One region of the Pseudoalteromonas sp. 78C3 genome, then DNA from elsewhere that is predicted to be linked to it. Evidence: predicted binding sites of a transcription regulator. Region 1 holds the regulator's gene; each other region holds the start of a gene.
What was found. The regulator FliA, encoded in region 1, starts transcription of late flagellar genes. The targets are predictions, from matches to a motif close to CTAAAGNTNNNNNNNNNNNNGCCGATA.
Positions count from the first base shown of each region.

Region 1 (7,511 bases):
CACAAAGGCAAATGTCGCAAAACCGTATGATGCAAGATGTCCCTGACGCTGATGTTATTGTTACCAACCCAACTCACTACTCTGTAGCATTAAAATACGATACAGAGCGCGCAGGTGCGCCAATAGTGCTTGCTAAGGGTATTGATGAAATGGCGATGCAAATTAGAAAAGTAGCAATAGGGAACGAAGTACCTATTTTAGAATCCCCCATGTTGACCCGAGCGCTTTACCATACGGCTGAAGTAGGAGAGCAAATACCCGATCAGCTATTTACTGCTGTAGCGCAAGTTTTAGCGTATGTATTTCAGCTTAAGCGCTTTAATAAAGGGCGTGGTAAACGTCCAACTAAGCTCAATAACAAGCTCCCAATCCCCGATGCCTACAAGTATTAAACAGTTAACTTAGTAACTTGGAATAGTTATTGCAAATTCTACGTAGTGTCAATTTTTTGAAATTGTAGAATTATGAGTTTTAAAGCGGTATTACAACAACTTAACAGAGACAAAAAAGACTATGCCAAAGGGGTAGGTACTCCTTTGCTTGTGCTTGCTGCCTTGGGAATGGTGATTTTACCGTTACCGCCATTTTTACTCGATATCCTTTTCTCGTTTAATATTGCCCTCGCATTAGTGGTTTTACTCGTGACTGTTTACACGATGAAGCCGGTTGAGTTTGGTATATTCCCCTCTGTATTACTAATCGCTACGATTATGCGCTTAGCGCTTAATGTTGCCAGCACTCGAGTTGTATTACTTGAAGGTCATAATGGTGGTGATTCTGCCGGCAAGGTAATTGAAGCGTTTGGCTCAGTTGTTATTGGTGGTAACTACGCTGTTGGTTTGGTCGTATTTTTAATCCTGATCATTATTAACTTTGTGGTAATTACTAAAGGTGCTGGGCGTATATCTGAGGTATCTGCACGTTTCACCCTTGATGCAATGCCGGGTAAACAAATGGCAATTGACGCCGATTTAAACGCAGGCTTTATCAGCGCAGAGCAAGCGCGTGACCGCCGCGAGGAAGTAACTCGCGAAGCCGATTTTTACGGCTCAATGGATGGTGCGAGTAAATTTGTAAAAGGCGATGCCATTGCAGGTATTGTTATATTAATCATAAATATTGTTGGTGGTTTATTTGTCGGTATGATTCAGCATAATTTGAGTTTTGGCAACGCAATGGAAGTATATACATTACTTACCATTGGCGATGGCTTAGTTGCTCAACTCCCTTCTTTACTGCTTTCAATTGGTACCGCGATTGTTGTAACACGTCAAAATGAGTCGCTCAATATGGGTGACCAATTTAAGAAACAACTAGGTAACGAAAAATCACTCTTTATTGCTTCAGGTATTTTGATCATCATGGGGTTAGTGCCTGGTATGCCGCATTTTGCTTTTTTAAGTTTAGGTGCGTTACTGGGTTATTTAGCTTACTACACACAGCAAACTAAGTTAAAAGCCGCTGCAGCAGAGGCCGAAGAAGCCGCCAGTGGCGGAAGTGCTGCAACAGGTATTGCCAATAAACAAGAGCAAAAAGAACTTGGTTGGGATGATGTTCAACAGGTTGACGTAATTGGCTTAGAAGTAGGCTATAGATTAATTCCTTTGGTAGATCAATCTCAAGGTGGTGAGCTACTTAATCGTATTAAAGGTGTACGTAAAAAGCTTTCTCAAGAACTTGGTTTTTTAGTACCACCTGTTCATATTCGCGATAATTTAGAGCTTGACCCTAATGCTTACAGAATAACGCTAATGGGTGTTTCAACCGGTGAAAGCGAACTTAAACATGGTGACGAGCTAGCGATTAACCCAGGGCAAGTATTTGGCCCAATTAAAGGGGTTGAAACTAAAGATCCTGCGTTTGGCCTTGATGCAGTATGGATCAAGCCAGATCAAAAAGATGAAGCGCAATCACTAGGTTATACCGTTGTAGATTCAGCCACGGTAGTTGCCACTCATATTAGCCAGTTATTAACTAACAGCGCGGCGTTGCTACTAGGGCATGAAGAAGTCCAAAACCTGCTTGATATGCTCGCTAAAAGCCACCCTCGCTTAGTAGAAGGGCTAGTACCAGATGTGTTGCCATTAACTGCAATTGTAAAAGTACTGCAAAATTTATTGAATGAAGGTGTAGCTATTCGCGATATGCGCTCAATTGTTCAAACCCTTGTTGAGTATGGCCCGCGTAGCCAAGACCCTGATGTATTAACGGCTGCAGTGCGTATTTCTCTGCGTAGGTTAATTGTTCAAGATGCGGTTGGTATGTCATCAGAAATCCCTGTCATAACCTTGGCACCTGAGTTGGAACAGATGTTGCATCAGTCATTACAAAATGCAGGCGATGAAGGTGCCGGTATTGAGCCTGGACTTGCAGAGCGACTTCAAGTGTCATTGACACAAGCGCATCAAAATCAAGAAATGGCCGGTGAACCTTCTATATTGCTAACGTCAGGAATGTTACGCACTGTGTTATCTCGTTTTGTTAAGTACACCATTCCAGGATTGAGAGTGATGTCTTATCAAGAGGTACCAGACGAAAGACAGATCAAGATTGTTAGCTCTGTAGGCCAACAATAAGATTTTAACAGGGGTTGAATCATGAAAATTAAACGTTTTTTTGCTAAAGATATGCGCACAGCACTTAAAGAAGTTAAAGATGAGTTAGGTGTTGATGCGGTTATTATGTCAAATAAGAAGCTGGCTAACGGTGTAGAAATTGTAGCGGCAGTTGATTATGACAAAGCAGCCCCTAAAGTAGCAGCGCAACCACAACGTACTGCAGAACCGCGCGCTCAAGCACCACAGCAAAGCATGCATAATTTTGTAAAACCAGAGCCTCAGCGTGCCAAACCAGAGCCGCAAGCAAAAGTGGCTGACAGCCTACAGGCTTTATTAGAGCGCCAATCACCGCGTCCTCGCTCCCCTGAACTTGCATCAATGTTTTCACAATCAGGTATTGATACTACCGATAACTATCAAGAACCAGCTATGGAACAGCGTACTAAAAATATGTTTGCTCCTGAAAATGCAGCGCCAGTTCGTCCACAAACTCAAGCGGATAGCTTAGGTTTTGATGATTTAGACAGCGACTTTGATGATTTAGATAGTCCAGTAACTGCTCGCCAACAAACACCCAATAATGAAAGCGAAGAAATGACAACAATGCGTGAAGAAATGAACGCAATTCGTCAATTACTTGAGCATCAAGTATCAGGCTTAATGCAGCAAGATATGGCGCGTCGCGATCCAACACGCGCTTGCATGGTTGACCGCTTAGTCGGTATGGGTATTGATAAAGAAGTAGCGCAACAAATGGCATGTTTTGTACCTGATGATGTATCTCGTAAGCAAGGCTGGAAAGCGTTGTTAACGATGGTCGAAGATCAAATGCAAACAACCAATAATGAAATACTTCGCCAAGGTGGTGTATATGCGTTAGTGGGTCCAACAGGTGTTGGTAAAACAACAACAGTTGCTAAGCTTGCAGCGTTAGGTGCACAAAAATATGGCGCTGATAAAGTGGCCTTAATAACCACTGATACATACAGAATTGGTGCTTATGAACAGCTTGCTACTTACGGCCGTATTATTGGTTGTGGTGTAAAGCAAGTTAAAGATGCTAATGAATTAGCTGAAGTTTTATATCATTTACGAAATAAACGTCTAGTATTAATTGATACAGCAGGTATGAGTCAGCGAGATTTACGTTTGACTGAGCAGTTAAACACGTTAATGCGTAACCAACGTGTGGATATTCGCAGCTACTTAGTACTAAGCGCGACGGCACAAATTAATGTATTACAAGAAACAGTACGTCACTTTAAAAAAGTACAGTTAAGTGGTTGTATTTTCACTAAGTTAGATGAATCATTAAGTTTGGGTGAGATTATTAGTATTGCGATTCAAAATCGCCTCCCAATAGGGTATCTTACTAACGGTCAACGAGTGCCAGAAGATATTCGTGTTGCAAATGCTGAGAAACTAGTGAAAAAGGCTGAGCAATTATATTTAAAAAGAACAAAAGCACAACATTCAAGGCACCAAGCAGTGGCGCCAAGTACAGTAGGGATGTATGATTAACACAGTATTAGATCAAGCAAGCGGCCTGCGCAAAATGAGTCAAAACAATAACAACGGCGTAAAAGTTATCGCTGTAACCGGTGGTAAAGGTGGGGTAGGGAAAACAAATGTTTCTCTAAATACCGCTATTGCACTAGGGCAACAAGGTAATAGAGTATTAGTGCTGGATGCTGACTTAGGTTTAGCAAACTGTGATGTGATGCTTGGTTTACGTGTAGAGCGCAATTTATCACACGTTTTGTCAGGTGAATGTGAGCTTGACGAGATTTTAGTTGAAGGCCCTGCTGGTATTAAAATTGTACCCGCTACATCGGGCTCGCAAAGTATGGTTGAACTATCGCCATCTGAGCATGCCGGGCTAATTCGTGCATTTAGCGAATTGAATACCGAATTTGATATTTTAATTGTAGATACAGCCGCTGGTATTTCAGACATGGTGCTAAGCTTCTCACGAGCAGCACAAGATGTAATGGTTGTAGTGTGCGATGAACCAACATCAATAACCGATGCTTACGCACTTATTAAAGTATTAAGCCGCGAGCACGGTGTTTATAAGTTCAAAATTGTTGCCAATATGGTCCGCAGTATGCGTGAAGGCACTGAATTATTTGCAAAACTATCTAAAGTTACCGATCGCTTTTTAGATGTTTCAATGGAGCTAGTAGCAACGGTTCCTTATGACGAAAATATGCGCAAAGCAACACGTCGCCAAAAGGTGATTGTTGAGCTCTTTCCAAGTTCGCCAGCCGCTCTCGCGTTTAAAGCGCTGGCGACAAAAGCAGTTAAATGGCCAATACCAAATCAACCATCTGGGCATTTAGAGTTTTTCATTGAGAAACTAGTAAACGGCTAATTATGACAACATTGGTGAATAGAGCTATGGGATATCAATCAACACAAAACTTAAATGTGATTGTTGAGAAACATGCATCACTTGTCAAAAAAGTGGCATGTCATCTAATTGCTCGATTACCACCTAGCGTTCAGCTTGATGATTTAATTCAATCAGGAATGATAGGTTTAATAGAAGCTTCAAAAAACTTTGATGCAACAAAAGGCGCAAGCTTTGAAACCTTTGCCGGTATTCGTATTCGCGGGGCTATGCTTGATGAAATGCGCCGTGGTGATTGGGCTCCTCGTTCAGTACACCGTAAAAGCCGACAAGTTGCAGAGGCAATTACTGGGCTCGAAAGCAGTCTGAATCGCGAACCAACAGATACAGAAGTTGCTGAAAAACTTGAAATTTCACTCAATGAGTACCATCATATTTTAAATGATGTTAATACCAGTAAAGTATTAGGCATAGAAGACCTTGGTGTAGATGAGGATGTTATTACTCCCGTAGGCCAAGATTTAGCGCTAGACAAACCTTTTAATAATGTTAAAAATGATCGGTTTAATGAGTCTTTGCTAAATGCAATAAAGTCATTACCAGAGCGTGATGCGATGGTACTTTCTTTATACTATAACGATGAAATGAATTTAAAAGAAATAGGACATATACTCGATGTAAGCGAATCGCGTGTAAGTCAGATACATGGTCAGGCGATGATTAAGCTTAAAGCTAAAATCAATGACTGGATAAACTAGTAGTAAGTAAACTAAGGTTAATACCTCACTGGGGGATGTTTTGGATAAAAACATGAAAATTCTTGTAGTTGATGATTTTTCAACGATGAGACGAATTATAAAAAACCTATTACGTGACTTAGGTTTCACTAACGTTCAAGAAGCTGATGACGGGTCTACAGCTTTGCCTATGTTACAAAATCAAGTGTTTGATTTTGTGGTTACAGATTGGAATATGCCGGGAATGCAAGGTATTGACCTTTTAAGAGCAATTCGTGCAGATGATAAGTTAAAACATATCCCTGTACTGATGGTAACGGCAGAGGCTAAAAAAGAACAAATAATAGCTGCAGCACAAGCTGGCGTTAATGGTTATATTGTTAAGCCATTTACGGCTGGAACATTAAAAACTAAATTAGAAAAAGTATTTGAACGCTTAGGCTAATGATGGGGGAGAGGCTTATGTCAGCACCAGCTGCGCCTCAAATAACGTTAGAACAAGCTCGTCAACTCGTCATTTATTTAGAAAACGATGAGCAAGATAAAGCTAATCAGTTGATTTTAGAGACAGCTTCGCAAGAGCAGTCTAAATTATTTGCTGAAGTTGGGAAGTTGACTCGTCAACTGCACGAAGCACTTAAAAGCTTTGAGCTTGATACTCGCTTAACTAACATAACGACAGATGCGATTCCAGATGCTAAAAAGCGGCTTAATTATGTTATAGAAATGACAGAAAATGCGGCTAATAAAACAATGGATGCTGTTGAGGCTAGTTTACCTATAGCTCAGCAACTTGCAGATGAAATATCTCATATCAAACCGACATGGGATCGTTTAATGAGCCGGGAGATTGAGCTTGGTGAGTTTAAACAACTTTGCCATAGTATCGATAAGTTTATGAATAACTCTCATCATAAAACGGATGAGCTTCAAAGCTTAATGACAAATGTACTAATGGCTCAAGACTATCAAGACTTAACAGGTCAAGTTATTCGCCGTGTTATAGAACTTGTTAGAGAAGTAGAAGAAAGCTTACTTCATCTTTTAACAGCGTTTGCTGAACAAGATGACAGTGACAACACAGCGAATAAAGTAGAACAACAAAAAATAAAAGAACCAGTTGCCACACAAACTTTAGCAGGTCCTGAAGGCCCTATTATTGATAAAGAATCGCGTAATGATGTTGTGTCTGATCAAGATGAAGTCGATGATCTTTTATCAAGTTTGGGCTTCTAAGAGGAGAGTAACTGCATGTTTGAAGTCGATGAAGATATTTTACAAGACTTTCTTGTAGAGGCAGGAGAAATCCTAGAGCTTTTATCTGAACAGTTAGTTGAACTGGAAAATAATCCAGAAGATACCGAGTTACTAAATGCCATATTTAGAGGCTTTCACACTGTAAAAGGTGGTGCAGGCTTTTTAGCTATGACAGAACTTGTTGATGCTTGCCACGGCGCTGAAAACGTATTTGATTTACTACGTCAAGGCGTGCGAACGGTCAATTCAGAGTTAATGGATGTTATTTTACAAGCGCTCGACACCATTAATGAAATGTTCGCGACTATCCAAAATAGGGATAAGCCAGAACCAGCAGATCCTGAGTTACTTCAAACCCTCCACATTTTGGGCCTACCTCCAACAGAAGCCGAGCTTAACGGAGTCGCTTCAGAAACTGACGTTGAACAACCTCTTGATGAAGTAGTTGATACGCCAATAGCTGATGAGGAAGATCCATTTGCATTTGATGAAATGTTTAGCGGAACTCCTTCGGTTAGTGATGCTGAAATAAACGAAATCACTGAAGATGAATTTGAAAACTTACTTGATGAACTACACGGTAAAGGACAAGGTCCTGCAGTTGAA
Region 1 covers NZ_PJAV01000128.1:16,674-24,184, forward strand. Annotated here, with positions in the region: gene flhB (flagellar biosynthesis protein FlhB) at 1-392, shown strand, start outside; gene flhA (flagellar biosynthesis protein FlhA) at 465-2,576, shown strand; gene flhF (flagellar biosynthesis protein FlhF) at 2,598-4,079, shown strand; gene CXF76_RS06715 (MinD/ParA family ATP-binding protein) at 4,072-4,932, shown strand; gene CXF76_RS06720 (RNA polymerase sigma factor FliA) at 4,959-5,669, shown strand; gene cheY (chemotaxis response regulator CheY) at 5,710-6,093, shown strand; gene CXF76_RS06730 (protein phosphatase CheZ) at 6,111-6,884, shown strand; gene CXF76_RS06735 (chemotaxis protein CheA) at 6,900-7,511, shown strand, end outside.

Region 2 (7,511 bases), on a different contig from region 1:
GTGGCTACACATGTCCGCAAACTGTTTGGACCTTTATTTTTATTTGGTTTGAAGAAAAGCTTGAAGGCACAGCTAATCAGCGTAAAAAACTCGATCAAAGACCCATGAATTTTGATAAGTTTTGGCGTAAAACGGCAAAGCATACTAGTTGGGTATTGTTTTCGTTATATACCGCTATTTCTTTTGTGGGTTACTTTACGCCAATCAGAGAGTTACTTCCTGATTTTGTAACGTTTAACGTGGGTGGTTATGCACTAGTCAGTATTATTTTCTTTGCTGCGTGTACCTATGGTAATGCCGGTTGGATGCGAGAAATTATGTGTTTACACATTTGCCCTTACTCTCGTTTTCAATCAGCTATGTTTGATAAAGATACATACACTGTAACGTACGACGAAAGCCGTGGTGAAAGCCGTGGTCCTCGTTCACGTAAAGTAGATCATGAAGATTTAGAGCTAGGCGACTGTATAGACTGTAACTTGTGTGTTCAAGTGTGCCCAACAGGTATTGATATTAGAAATGGGTTACAAGCTGAGTGTATTAACTGTGGTGCATGTATTGATGCGTGTGATGGCGTAATGGATAAAATGGAATACCCGCGTGGGCTTATTTCATATACGACAGAGCGAAACCTCGAAACCCCAGAAAATAAAACGAATCCACTACGAGCTAAAATCATTGGTTACACGGTCATACTTGTTGTGCTTACGGGAGCACTTGTAGCTAATATAGCGCTGCGTAAAACAATGGACTTTGATATCATTCGTGATCGAAATCAATTATATCGTGTCGATTTTGATGGTTTAGTAGAGAACACCTATACATTAAAGGTAATTAATAAAGCGCAGTACGAGCAAACCTTTAATATTAAAGTGCAAGGGTTAGATAACTTTAAGTATATTGGTAAGCAGTCATTTACTGTGCAGGCAGGGCAATCTCATAATGTGCCATTGTCGCTTGTAATGGACCCTTATGATTTGAAGGTGTCGATGACAGAGTTTAACTTTGTGCTTTCACCGGTAGATGAGCCGGATGAGACAATATCGCAGTCGAGTAACTTTTTTAAAGCGCGATAATCACAACCTACCTTAAATAGGTAAGTTGATATAGCAATTAACAAAAGCGGGTATATAACCCGCTTTTTATTTTATATAAGAAGAGTATGAGTAAATTTAGTTTCATTGACTTAACACCTGACCTAATACTCGATGCAATAGAAAGCGTAGGTGTGTACGCTGAATCTGGTTTGTTGGCACTCAATAGCTATGAAAACAGAGTGTACCAATTTAAAGCCGATGATGGCCTGCGTTACGTAGTGAAGTTTTATCGCCCAGAGCGCTGGAGTAAAGAGCAAATTCAAGAAGAGCATGACTTTGCATTTGAACTGGCAGAAGCGGAAGTGCCTGTTGTTGCCCCTATTTTATATAATGGGCAAAGCTTGTTTGAACACGAAGGTTATTTGTTTGTGTTGTTTCCAAGTGTAGGCGGGCGTTTATTTGAGGTTGATAACTTAGATCAGCTTGATGTAATGGGGCGTTTAATTGGCCGTATGCACCAAGTAGCTAAAACAAAGCCTTTTACTTATAGGCCAACAGTTACTTGCGAGGAGTATTTACATACAGCCAAAGTTCATCTTCAAAAAAGTAACTTAGTGCCTATGGGAATAAATACTGCCTTTTATACTATTTTAGATTTAGTGATAGAGCAGGCGCAAAAACAGTATAAAGATGTGCAAAGTATTCGCTTACATGGTGACTGCCACGTTGGTAATATTTTGTGGGCAGGTGATGCGCTCATGTTTGTTGATTTAGATGACAGCCGCCAAGGTCCTGCAATCCAAGATTTATGGATGATGCTCAGTGGCGATAGAGCGACGCAACTGTTACAGTTAGACACCCTTGTGAGTGCGTATGAAGAGTTTTGTGATTTTGATCACTCTCAACTCAAATTAATTGAACCGCTGCGAGCGATGCGTATTATCCATTATATGGGATGGGTAGCTAAACGATGGAGCGATCCTGCCTTTGTGCGGAACTTTACATGGTTTGCTGATGACAAATACTGGGAGCAACAAATTTTAGCACTGAAGGAGCAACTTGCAGCACTGCAAGAAGCACCGTTAAAGTTATTGCCGTAATATTTTATTTAAAGACAAGTACAACGAGATACAAATGCTTAAAAAATTAAAACTGAGTTTATTACTTTTATGTTTACCATTTGCAGCACTTGCTGCACAGTTTGAAGTTGATAATCAATACACTGTTATTGATGTAGACAAAAGTACATCACCACAAGTAACCGAGTTTTTCTCATTTTACTGCCCACATTGTTTTAAGTTTGAACCAGTAGCAAAAGCAATTGAACAAGGCTTGCCAGAAGGCGCGGAGTTTATTAAAAACCACGTGAACTTTTTAGGTGGCGTGTCGCCACAAGCACAAAGTAATTTAAGCTTTGCCTACTTAATTGCTAAGCAGCATGGTCAGGCGCAGAGTATTAGCGATCAAATTTTTAAAAGTATTCATGTTCAGCGTGCTCCTTTAACTGAAATGAAAGACGTTAAAAAATTACTTGAAGTAAACGGTATTGATAGCGCAACGTTTGATCAAGAAATTGCAAGCATGCCAGTTATTTCGGCTGAGCAAGCAATGCAAAACAAACAAAATAAATATTCAAAATTAGGCGCACTTACAGGTGTACCTACTTTTATTGTTAACGATAAATATAAAATAAACCTCAACACCATCAAAAATCAAAAAGAACTTGATGAGTTAGTAGCGTTTTTATTAGCACTATAAATTTCGGAGCATAATAATGATTAAATTAGTTAAAGCAGGTTTGCTTGCAGTACTACTTCCTATGGCGGCAACAAGCTTTGCAGCAACGTATGAAGAAGGCGTGCATTACGACGTTGTTTCTGAGCGCGCAACTAAAAAGCCAGAAATTAAAGAGTTTTTCTCATTTTACTGCCCTGCATGTAATAACATGGAAGCACTAATTGGTGAGTTTAAGCCTAAGCTTGATAAAAACGTTAAATTTAAAAAGAGCCATGTTGATTTTGTAGGTGTACGCGACCCAGAAAACCAACAGATGATGAGCCAAGCACTCGCTACTGCAGAAGTGCTTCCGCAAAAAGATAAAATTGTCTCTGCAATCTTTAATCATATTCATACAAAGCGCGCTAGTTTTAATGAGCTTGCAGATGTAAAAGATATATTTGTAGCGCAGGGCGTTGATGGCGATAAGTTTGATAAGCTGTTTAAAAGCTTCTCGGTACGTACGCTGAGCTCTAAAATGAAACGCGATCAAGACTACTTTAAAGAAAAAGGCGCACTACGTGGCGTACCTACATTTATTGTAAATGGTAAGTATAAATTAAACCTAGGTCGTGAGTCGGGTATTACTGAACCAGAAGATATTAGCAAACTGATTAATTACTTAGCTAACAAGTAAGTTTAGCTAAAACTAAAAAAGCTCCTACAAGGAGCTTTTTTTATGGGTAACGTTTACTGAGTGTATTTATTTGCGCTGCAAGAAAACACCCGACTCAATGTGATGTGTATATGGGAACTGATCAAATATAGCAAAGCGCTTAACGTTGTGCGTACGTGTTAGGTGATCAAGGTCACGCTCAAGGGTTTCAGGATTACACGATATATAAATTATGCTTTCGTAGTTAGCCACTAAGTCACACGTTAATTCATCCATGCCCGCGCGCGGTGGATCAACTAATATGGTTTGGCAGTCATAGCTTTTAAGGTCAATACCGTCTAAACGAGAGAAAGTACGCTCGCCATTCATTGCTTGAGTAAACTCTTCACTAGACATACGAATAATATCTAAGTTCTCTACGTTATTTTTAGCAATATTGTATTGAGCAGAATGAACAGATGATTTTGATATTTCTGTTGCTAATACTTTATTAAAACAGCCCGCTAACGCAATTGAAAAGTTACCGTTACCGCAATACAGTTCTAATAAATCATTTTTAAGTGGTTTACATAAATCTTGCGCCCACTCCAGCATATTAATATTTACTTTTGCATTAGGCTGAGTAAAGCTATTTTCTACTTGTTGATAAATAAGCTCTTGACCATTAACTGTTAAACGCTCAGTTACAAAGTCATCACCCAGCACTTCTTTTTGTTTGCGAGCACGACCGATAAAGTCAATTTTGTATTTACTGCTTAGTTTTTCTTTAAGCGCTTTAATTTCACTTAACCATTCATCATCAAGTGGTTTGTGATAAAGCAAGCTTACTAAAATTTCACCGCTTAGCGTGGATAGGTAATCGATTTGAAATAACTTACGACGTAATATTTCACAAGGCTTAAGATGCTCAATCATCACCTGCATTATTTCACCAACTAGAGGCGCTGCTGGATCAAATGTATCAACACGGATTTTTTCTTTTGTTTGTTGATCAAACATAATGTGAAACAGATCGTCACCGTCGTGCCATACTCTAAATTCAGCACGTTGGCGGTAGTTAGTTGGCTCTGAGCTAAATACTTCTAGTTGCTCCACACCAAAACGTTGGAACTGTGCACTAATACGCTGCTCTTTTTCACTTAACTGCGTTTGGTACTGTGTGGTATCTATTTTAATAACTGCCATTAACGCTACTACCTTATCTAAGATCTGTTTATCGGCGCTATTGTAGGGAGCGCTGCGTATTTGTCTAGTTTTGGCTAGCATTTATGCTGTTTTATTGAACATTGTACTTTAGTTTTTATTGTTATAGCCGATAATAAACTACGCACGCTTAGGAGACGAATCATGAAAATAGGTAATTATGGCTTTACGCCAAACAACAACATCAATAAATTCAATAATAAAGCTGATATACAGCAACCTACAATTACGTCTCCTCAAGATAGCTATCAACAACGAGGCCGAGAGTTGGCCGCAAAGGTGCTTGGCGATAAAATGGCTGAGCAGCTTGGATTGCCTATCGCAGAAAAAAAAGCAGATAAACCACTATTTGATTTTGATGAAATAGTAAAAAACGTACTCGATTTTGTGAGTAGTGCTGTTAATAAAGCAAAAGCTAATGGCGCTGATGACGAAAAGCTCAAAGATATGTTAGGCGACGCGCGCAAAGGAGTCCAAATAGGGATTGACGACGCTGTTGATGAACTCAAAGGTACAGGTGTATTTAATGATGACATGGAAGAGGGGATTAATAAGTCCAAAGAGGGAATTTACAATGGGCTCGATAAGTTTGAAGAGTCGTTATTTAACCCACAACCTGCCAGCGTAAATATAAGCCAGGCTCAATATGTCAGTATGACGAGTAATGCAGAGTATAAATTTACCACCGCAGAGGGTGACGAGGTAAGTATTAGCTTTGCAGATGCATTTGAATCTCAGTCGGCAAGTGGCTATCAGCAAAACAGTAATAGCGAGTCGTTTGCAAGCTCATCATCGCAATCTCGACAGGTATCATTTTCGATGTCGGTTAATGGTGACTTAAATGAGCAAGAGCAAGAAGCTATTAATGCAATGATGGAAGACTTACAAGATTTAAGTAAAACCTTTTTTGGTGGTGATTTAGATGAAGCATTTGAACAAGCGCAAGAGCTGAGTTTAGACAGCGATCAGCTGGTGGCTTTTTCTATGGATTTACGCCAAACAAAAACAATAGCAACAGTTAAAAGCTATGAAGAATATAGACCAGCACCAGAAAAACAAGTAGCGGAGGGTTTAGCTCCTTTTAATGATGACCTTAAAAATGCTTTTGAAAAAGCGGGTGAGCTTGGATTACAAAATCAGCTAGCTGGCATTCTCCAATGGTTAAATCAAGATCAGGAGCAAATAGATAAGTTAGTGGATTACACAAAGTCTATGTTCGAAAACCTTAATCAGTTAAATTCGGCAGCCGACGAGCTTGCTGATTTAGAAACCACGCAAAGTTAAACTACTTTCTTTTATAAATACCTCATGGCAAACTGCCGTTCTTAAAGTAAAGTGGGAACGGTAGTTTGTCAGCGCATATAATGGTCTTTGATTCAGGTATTGGTGGAACTACTGTACTTGAGCATATAAAGCAAAGTATCCCCAATGCTCAGTACAGTTATTTTATGGATAATGCATTACTACCTTATGGTGCTCAATCCCAAAAAACAATCATTAACCGATTATGCTCACTTATTCATTTCATCAAAGCTAATACGCTTAATGTTGATTTAATTGTAATAGCGTGTAATACCGCTTCTACATCTGCACTTAGTGCTGTTCGCCAAATGACAGATATTCCTATAGTCGGTGTTGTGCCAGCAATAAAGCCTGCGGCAGAGTTAACACGTTCAAATCATATTGGCTTATTAGCCACACCGGCAACGGTCGCCAGTTCATACACTAAAACATTAATTACTGAGCATGCACGTAATGTAACCGTTAATCTATATAGCAGTGTGGAGTTAGTAACTTTAGCTGAGCAATACTTTTTTACAGAGTCTTTGGATACAAACAAGTTGCATCAAGTGCTTGATGACCTACATATAGATAAAACTATAGATGTACTTGTATTAGGATGTACGCACTTTCCAATATTAGCAGAGCCTATTAGTCAGTATTTTGAAGGGAATGTAAAATTACTTGATTCAGGTGTAGCGATAGCAAACAGAGTCAACTACCTACTTAACCAACTTAACTTCTGTGTGAATAAACTAACAGACATAAAAAAGCCGCTGCAATATTATGCAACGGCTGATGTGTTTAGCAATAAGCTAGCGGTAAAGCTAGTTACACTGACTGATCCGTCTCAGTACGTAGAGCATTAGAATCATCTTCTTGTTTTTGTTTTGCTTCACGTACCTTTAAAGTACGTTGTTGGAACTCGCTATCGTTCAAGTTAGCAATTGCATTGTCTGCATCAGCTTGCGCCATTTCAACAAAACCAAAGCCACGACGCTTGCCAGTATTCTTATCCTTTAATAAACGAACATTGAATACTTTGCCTTGTTCTTCAAATAATGCACGAACCACACCTTCGTTTGCACGATAAGGAAGGTTACCAACATAAAGCGTTTTTGTTTTAACTTCAGCTTCTTCAGTCACATCAGATGACATTGCAGCAATAGCAATCGCACCTATTAATAAACCAGCACCAAATAGTAATGCAGGGTTTAAAGCTAAGCCGCCTAAAGCGAACTCAACAACAACAAAACCAACTACAGCAAGAATAACAGAGAAGATAAAAGATTTTTGATCGGGTAATTTCATTTTAGATCTACCAATAAACAGGAAATAAACATTAATTTAACATTGTGAACTTGCTATCTTAACGCCTAAATCAAACATAGCAATGATATTTGTATTAAATAATAAATAAGAGCACAAAAAAGCATCATCTTAGACGGGTTTTCATGTGGTTTTACGTGGTTTTGTTCTATTTTTGTTCGAACAGTAAAAAGATCTAAAAAAAGGGTTGATCTGTTTTCGGATCTCCCTATAATGCGACCCCACTGAGACGGGAAACGCCAACGCATAGCGAGGCACGAACTACTCAG
Region 2 covers NZ_PJAV01000108.1:120-7,630, reverse strand. Annotated here, with positions in the region: gene ccoG (cytochrome c oxidase accessory protein CcoG) at 1-1,076, shown strand, start outside; gene CXF76_RS03470 (serine/threonine protein kinase) at 1,163-2,137, shown strand; gene CXF76_RS03465 (thiol:disulfide interchange protein DsbA/DsbL) at 2,172-2,795, shown strand; gene CXF76_RS03460 (thiol:disulfide interchange protein DsbA/DsbL) at 2,812-3,450, shown strand; gene trmA (tRNA (uridine(54)-C5)-methyltransferase TrmA) at 3,517-4,614, opposite strand; gene CXF76_RS03450 (DUF5610 domain-containing protein) at 4,777-5,916, shown strand; gene murI (glutamate racemase) at 5,982-6,782, shown strand; gene CXF76_RS03440 (RNA recognition motif domain-containing protein) at 6,745-7,224, opposite strand.
Region 2: the regulator FliA is predicted to act here: its motif matches at 4,721-4,747, upstream of CXF76_RS03450 (DUF5610 domain-containing protein).

Region 3 (7,511 bases), on a different contig from region 1:
AGGACTAGTAAATACAGCGGGTGTAACCGCTGCATTTAGAAAAAGAGGTTGTTGATTTGCTCCAACACCTTGAGCAATTCGATTGCTAGCATCAACATTCATTGCAAATTGTAGAATGTCAAATAAGTCGCTTAAACTAACTTGTACACTTTGCTCGCTTTTAATTGCTGCAACTTCACCTAAGTAGTATGAGTTTAAATAAAGCGAAAGTATTAATAACTCGCCTGTGGCGATTCGCTGTTGCTGATTTTCTTTGTTTTTATAATCAATTACTTCAACGGGCTTAGTTAGCTTTAGTTCAATTGCGCGTAGTGTTGTTAAAGCATCCCCTACGGAAGAATTAGGATTAGCGATTACACTATTACTAAGCAAACTACTTATGCTTAGTAATAGTGCATACAATAAATTATTTAGCGTCATTCACTGTTAAAACATTAAGTGATTGTGAAGTTAAAGGCAGAGTGTATTGTGCAAATGTAAGGTCTTTATATTCTTGACTGCCTTCATATTTAAAAATGACTTTTCCTGTTTTATCTAAATTTTTGTCACTAAATAAACTAAGGGTTACAAACGCATTATCCACTTCTGGATAAATACTTAAATTACCAATTTCTGCAATTTTAACTTGCTCGTTATTGCTATCAACAAAGTAAGCACTTAATTTACCGTAGCTACTAAACTTACCTTCTCGTTTTATATTCAATAAAAACTGAGGACGTTGATTGCTTTCATTTAGCACTAGTTGAGCTTGCTCTATGGCAACTTCTGGCTGTTTCATGTCTTTACGTAACAAAATAGGAATGCTGTAGCTCATAATCATATTAACTTTTATTGAGCTTGTTTTATTAGTATTTTCACCAGGCAATGCTTGAAATAGAAGATGAGAGCGGTACTCACCAGAAGCTAGGCCTTTAGGTTTACGTATTGCTATTTTTACTGTTTGTTTTTCACCAGGTGCTAAACGCATTTGTTTTGGTGACAAACGTGCCATTGAACTTAAACTTTCGCTTGTAGCCTCTGCCAACTGTATGTAGCCACCGCTAGGTTGCGCTTGCTTCTCACTCCATAAAACACGATATGTTTGATATTCATCACCTGTATTAATTACTGTAACTTTAGCGGTTCGTTGGCGTTCATCAAAACTAATACGGGTTGGAGAGATAAGTAAATTTGCGTATGCATTTTTTCCTAAAATACATACACTCAGTGCGAGCAGCACTACAACTTTATAAAGCATGTTTTTCCTTTAGTAATCAATCGTAATTTCTAATTGGGTGTCAGTAATAAAACTACCATCTAAGTAACTTTGGCTAGTCCCTGTCGTTATTAAACGGCCACCTACTTTGAGTAAAAGCTCTCCAAACTCATCGCTAGTTTGCGTTCTTGGTAAATCTACTAATACAACCGAAAACTTGGCACTATTAGCTCCTAGTGCTTCACTTTGCAATGTAGAGTCACTCGTTTTGTTAAACGATATTTGAGTAAGGGGAGGTAAATCGGTAAATAAAAGTTCTGCGGGATTACCCTCAGTTAATACGTAAATATTACCAAATGTGGTTGTTTCACCTTCATGGCTAATGGTTATAGAGCTTAAGGTATTATTTTGAGGGATAACTAAAGTGCCAAAATTAAGCGCTTCTTGTTGTATGCTTGCGCTATAGGCTTGCTCGCTAAACATTAACGAAAGCCAAGCAGAAACATACAAAAAGCGCATTGTTTGTTTAAACACTAATTAATATGACACTTCAATATTAAAGCTACCAGAATACTCACCATCAGGGTAATCCACACTTGATGCGTTTGATGAAGTAGAAAGAGTCGCGCCTATATTAAATGATACAGCGCCATCAACACCAGCCTGTAGGTTGGGCGTAGCACTTGTATATAATCCACCAGCATTAGTACCGCTCGTTATAAAGTAAGTCCAAGTACCTACAGTAAAATCAGGTTCATTCAACCCTTGACCAGCTAAAGGTTGTACTAAAGTATTTACTGGGTCGCTAATGGTTAAAATAGAATTTGGTACTACATCTGACACACTAAAAGCACCCGCTTCACCACCTTCAATTATTGATATAGTTGCCACATTACCAGCAGCGTCGTCTTGCGAGGTAACATTAGTTGCATCAGGATCAGGATTAATTGTAAGCGTAGCTTGCAGATTGCCTGTAGGATCTGAAATAGCACGAATAGTACCAAAATTTAAATCGTTATCTTTTGTGAGTACTACAGCATTTTGTACCGTTACTTTCGCTTCAAATGACTCTGTAGCAGCATAAGTGCTAAACGAGCTGACCACGGTGGCTACAGCTAATGCAGATAAATAAAACTTCATGCTAAATCCTTATAAGAAAATGGGCTTTATCAAATATTTGCCCAACTATAGTTAGTATCGACTATTAGTACAAATACTTTAATACTATATAAGTTTAAAAGGCCTAATTTATTAATTATATTGGCTTTCCGACAAAAGCAGCAATATTACATGCTTGATCAAGCTGATTAGCTAAATAACAAAACGCACTTACTTGAGCATCGTTTTTAAATGGACCTACACGTAATCCATACAAAGTCATATTATTATTTTTACGTTCAAACATAGTAAAATTAAATTGAGTAAATGCACTGGGGTATAATTGCTTAAGCCTTTCGACTCTTGCTTTAACAAGCTCTGGCTTTAAATACCAACCAAGCTGTGCTCCAATTTTAGTTTCATCTGTTAAGGTGAGTTCTGAATTTTGTAAGTTTGGTGTTTTTACTTCGGGAGTGTTATTTAGTGCCGTCGGTTCCAAATTCTGTGAAGGCTGATTACCATAGGTGATATCGGTTTTATTTTGCATGAGTAAAGGAGGGTTTTCAGTTAATTCACTTCGAGACGATAACGCCATAATTAACAGCTGTAAATCATCTTCCATAGCAGTTAAACGACCAATGCTTTCTTGCTGTAAGTGCCACTGCGAAACATACTCTTTTACTTGTTTATCAGTAATTAAAGAATGCTGCACGCTCTCGTTATTTACAGTTGCGCTGCTACATCCATATAAATAAAAAGATAAGAATAAAACTGATATTAAATGACAAGACTTAAAATACCGCATTGCAAAATGCACTCTACTAACCAAGATAATAAATCAAAGCAAATTTTGCGCCACTTTATAGCAACTTTTTAATTAAGTAGTCTATTTTGAGGTAAGAAAAGCCATATCGATAACAAGGCAAAATTTCATCATTTAGTTGGTATCACTAATTGTTGCTGCATTGCTCTAACTCCGGCATACATGCCGTCGTATATCAAAAATTATTAGCGAAGTTAGCGTCAGGTCTAATCCTTCAAATTGATTAGGTATTATTGTAGATTGATATTACATGCTGTGCGCTAAAGCTTTACTGGCTTATCAGTGTAGTTACTTACTATGCAATCGAGTTTGTACAGTTTGAATACGTCACAGTCTGCTTTTGCATTTTTAAAGTTTTGGTAAGAGCCAAGTTTCAGCCTGTAAAACATTTTGTCGTTTATTTTGGCGGTTTCTACGTTAGTCAATATTTTGTCTCTAAACAACGGCGCTGCTTTAGCATTTAGCTCTTGCCATGCTTTAGCCACACCTTGCTCGGAGTCAACCGAAGCTACTTGCAAAGCAAATACATGTTTAGGTGTATTTAATTTTACAGTTTGTTTTTTATCACTGTAGTTTTGTTTAGCTTGTTGGCGTGACTTAACATTGCGTGTGTTTCGTGGTGAGCGTACAGACTTGCTGCTGTACCCTTGATTAGACTGCGCAATAGCTTTGCTGTTTATAATATCAATATGATTTACGAGGTAAGTTATTTCTTTTTCTAATCTTAAAATTCGCTCTATGCCTTCACGAGCTTGTTGCCACTGCATTGCGGCATCTTTTAGCTGAGCAAGTTCAAGGGCTGTAATTGATACGTAGTCAGGCGAGTTACTTTGAGGTTGTTCATCAATGGTTTTTATTTCAGGCGAGACGCTGCATGCTGTACCAAATAAAAGCATTAGCAAGCTAAGTAAAAGCCCAATGTTATTTTTTTTATATATAAACATGTATTAGTTGTCCTGAAAGCAGTGTTTTTACACTACATTTCAGTTAAACATTCTCACAAGAAAGCGTTTAACTTTATTTAAGCTGTGAGCCATAAAACTAGCTCTTCGCATGCTTGTCAGTGTTTCGTAAAACACAACGTTGCATACTCCATCCCTTCCTTGAGAGCATTATTTAATACAAATTCAATGCCAATTAACACAAACTTTACAACATAAATAACAATATGTCTGTAATGACTTAAAAACTTTTATTTTAGAGCTATTCCTTTTCTAATTTTGATCCTGATAAAACTCATAAAAAAAGGCGCCGATATAGGCGCCTTTCATGTTTTCGTTAACTGTTAAATCAGTTTTTTGATAAATGATTTTAATTCATCGGCAAATTCATCGCGACGAAGTGCAAATTCAATCGTTGCCTTTAAGTAACCAATTTTACTTCCACAATCGTGGCTGCGGCCTTTTATAGCGTATGCATCTACTTTTTCGTGTTCCATTAACATCGCAATTGCATCAGTTAATTGAATTTCGTCGCCTGCACCTTGCGGAGTTTTTGCAAGTAACGGCCAGATATTTTCGCTTAATACGTATCGACCCACTACAGCTAAGTTTGATGGAGCTTCATCTACTGGCGGCTTTTCTACCATATTAAATATTGGCGAGCTTTCACCTTGCTTTAAGTCAACATCACCTAAATCAACCACACCAAACTGGTTAACTTGTGCCATTGGTACTGGTTCTACCATAATTTGACTGTGCTTGGTTTTCTCAAAATTAGCGATCATTTCTGCTAAGTTATCTTTTTTAAGATCGCTCTCTACATCATCAATAATTACATCTGGTAAAATAACTACAAACGGTTCGTTACCAATAATAGGCGCTGCACAACTAATAGCGTGGCCTAAGCCTTTTGCTTCACCTTGGCGTACGTGAATAATGGTTACGTCTTTAGGGCAGATTGCTTGCACTTCGGCAAGTAATTGCCGCTTAACACGCTTTTCTAAAGTAGCTTCTAGTTCAAAACTTGTATCGAAGTGATTTTCGATTGAATTTTTACTTGAGTGCGTCACTAACACTATTTCTTTAATTCCTGCAGCAACGGCTTCGTTTACTACATATTGAATTAAAGGACGGTCTACCACTGGAAGCATTTCTTTAGGAATTGCTTTAGTGGCTGGTAACATACGAGTACCAAGGCCCGCTACTGGGATCACTGCTTTCATTTTATGTTTTCCTTAATCTTTTATTATACTGAAAATGGATATTGAATCGCTTCATGGCATTGATAGCCTGTTACTTCAAAGTCGTCTCGTGTTACCCACGTTTCTATGTCTTCTAATGATGTAATTTTTGGATTAATTTTTAACTGAGGTGACGCAAATGGCTCACGCGTTAACTGCACGTCTCGCATCAGTTCAAGTTGGTTTTCGTAAATATGTGCATTAGCAATTTTATGATACGCCTTACCAGCTTTGTGGCCGGTAATTTGAGCCACTAACGCAAGCAACACAAAACACTGAATTTGATTGAAATTAAGGCCAAGGGGTTTTACAACCCTTAATTTATGCACAATACGTTATGCAATATAGTAAAGTGTGAAGTATTTGCAATGTGCAAAATTATTTTATGCACATTTCGAAATTAATTTTAATACTCGAACAATGAACTCTTTACTAACTCTAAAATTAACTTTTATCAATTCGGATATTTATATATTCTAACTTAAAGAGTACCCAACAACCACTTATCAATTTTCGTTTTAAATTATATATTCTTAAATTAAATACAAAGTCAGAAAAGTGCCATTAGCAGACATCGACTTTAATGTCTTAAGTCAAGATTTGACCCCATTCACTTTTTACTGTATGAAACTTTACGCAAATGATAAAACTCATCAACCACGCTTCTCCTTCTGTTGAAAAAGGGTGAAGTATTATCAAACCCGATACAGAACCCTTTATGCGAATACGCATAATGTGACCACATCAGAAGATTGTCGTTTTTTTCCGTTAGAGAAAGAACACCAATTAATGTGTTTGCTTTATCAATAAAAACACTAGTTGTTTCACTGCCCATTTCTTTAAATTTAGTTTTCAAAGAAGGCCAATGCTGTTCATATAATTTACGTGTAACGACTTCTAGCTTTGCAGGTGAAATTTGTGTGCGTATTTCTGAGGGTAATTTTTGAAGTTCTTCTAAAACGATTGTTTTAAGATCTTCATCCATAGCCTTATCGAACTCTTCCTTTGAGGTCACTGACGAAATTACAGGCCGAAATTCAAAAGGATCATTAAAATCGGCTGGCTGAGTAAAACGTATATGACCAGAAGCTAAAACATCAATTCTATCGGGCTCTAGGTATTTGAAAAGCAAAAAACTCTCCCCTGGATTTATAATGCCGCTTATTTTCTTGTTATAACAAACTACACATTAATAAGCTTATTTTCAACAAACCATAAGCCGAAATCAGGGCATTCATATTTTATATCTAAAAGTCTATTTTCATATGCCGTCGCAAGCTCTAATTCATATATTTCTGACACAATCCCCCAACACCTAAACTCTAACAAGTCTGATGATTCAAGCATATTTTCTTTTAGAAATGTCCAATTAGCAGAGCCCTCAGGCCAAGCATTACATATTGATTTTAGATAAAAATTTCCGTCTTCCATTATCTCAAATAATGAGAAAGTGTTACCTGTTGCTTGATATTCATCCAAAACACTTTGCAATTCATGAGCGATTCCTTTTACATCACAAGTTTCATATAAATTATTTTCAAATGGGTTGATGTCCACGATAGTAATGCTATAGGCGGCAACACTCCCAAGCCTGTGATCTCTCCATAAGAAAGCGAAGCCATTAGAATGTAGTCTAGATGACCTATTAACTATTCTATAAAAAGAAGATCTTATTTGCTCAAAATGTCTTTCTAGATCAGCGATACCCCCCCTAGAATAAATTTCATTTCCATATAAACAGAGTTGATAACCACTAAAACTATTAGGACTTAATAGTTTTTGAGAATGATTATTGGTAAATTCGTATGGGTCAATGCATTCTAGCTTAATTTCCGAACCTACATATACAGGTTTTAAACACACTATTCGTCTATTGAGCCAGTAAATTTCATTAAACAAATAGTTTTTTAATAAAGTAGGCCATTCGTTTGAAATAATAACATTTATAACATCTCCGTCAGAAATTCCAGGGAAGTATGATTTTACTGCATTAGCGTATGCGCTTAATTCTGTTGCTGCCTGCCTAGTTGGGCCTGCAATATTTTTCAATTCAACGATTACCCAAGATTCAGTTTCGATAGAATACAATAAGAAGTCAGGTCTCAAAATTTCATTGGGAAACTGTGATATGTCCTTATCCTCACAGACTACTTTTGTCATACCCAACGCGCGTAAGCAATATTTATAACTATCTAAAATTTTTTTATTCGAAT
Region 3 covers NZ_PJAV01000124.1:708-8,218, reverse strand. Annotated here, with positions in the region: gene CXF76_RS05835 (hypothetical protein) at 1-420, opposite strand, end outside; gene CXF76_RS05830 (fimbrial biogenesis chaperone) at 407-1,237, opposite strand; gene CXF76_RS05825 (DUF4402 domain-containing protein) at 1,247-1,729, opposite strand; gene CXF76_RS05820 (DUF4402 domain-containing protein) at 1,733-2,335, opposite strand; gene CXF76_RS05815 (SPOR domain-containing protein) at 2,451-3,005, opposite strand; gene CXF76_RS05810 (SPOR domain-containing protein) at 3,377-4,060, opposite strand; gene galU (UTP--glucose-1-phosphate uridylyltransferase GalU) at 4,402-5,280, opposite strand; partial or broken gene CXF76_RS05800 (thymidylate synthase) at 5,304-5,603, opposite strand; gene CXF76_RS05795 (DUF2971 domain-containing protein) at 5,909-6,430, opposite strand; gene CXF76_RS05790 (hypothetical protein) at 6,481-7,511, opposite strand, start outside.
Region 3: the regulator FliA is predicted to act here: its motif matches at 2,391-2,417, upstream of CXF76_RS05820 (DUF4402 domain-containing protein).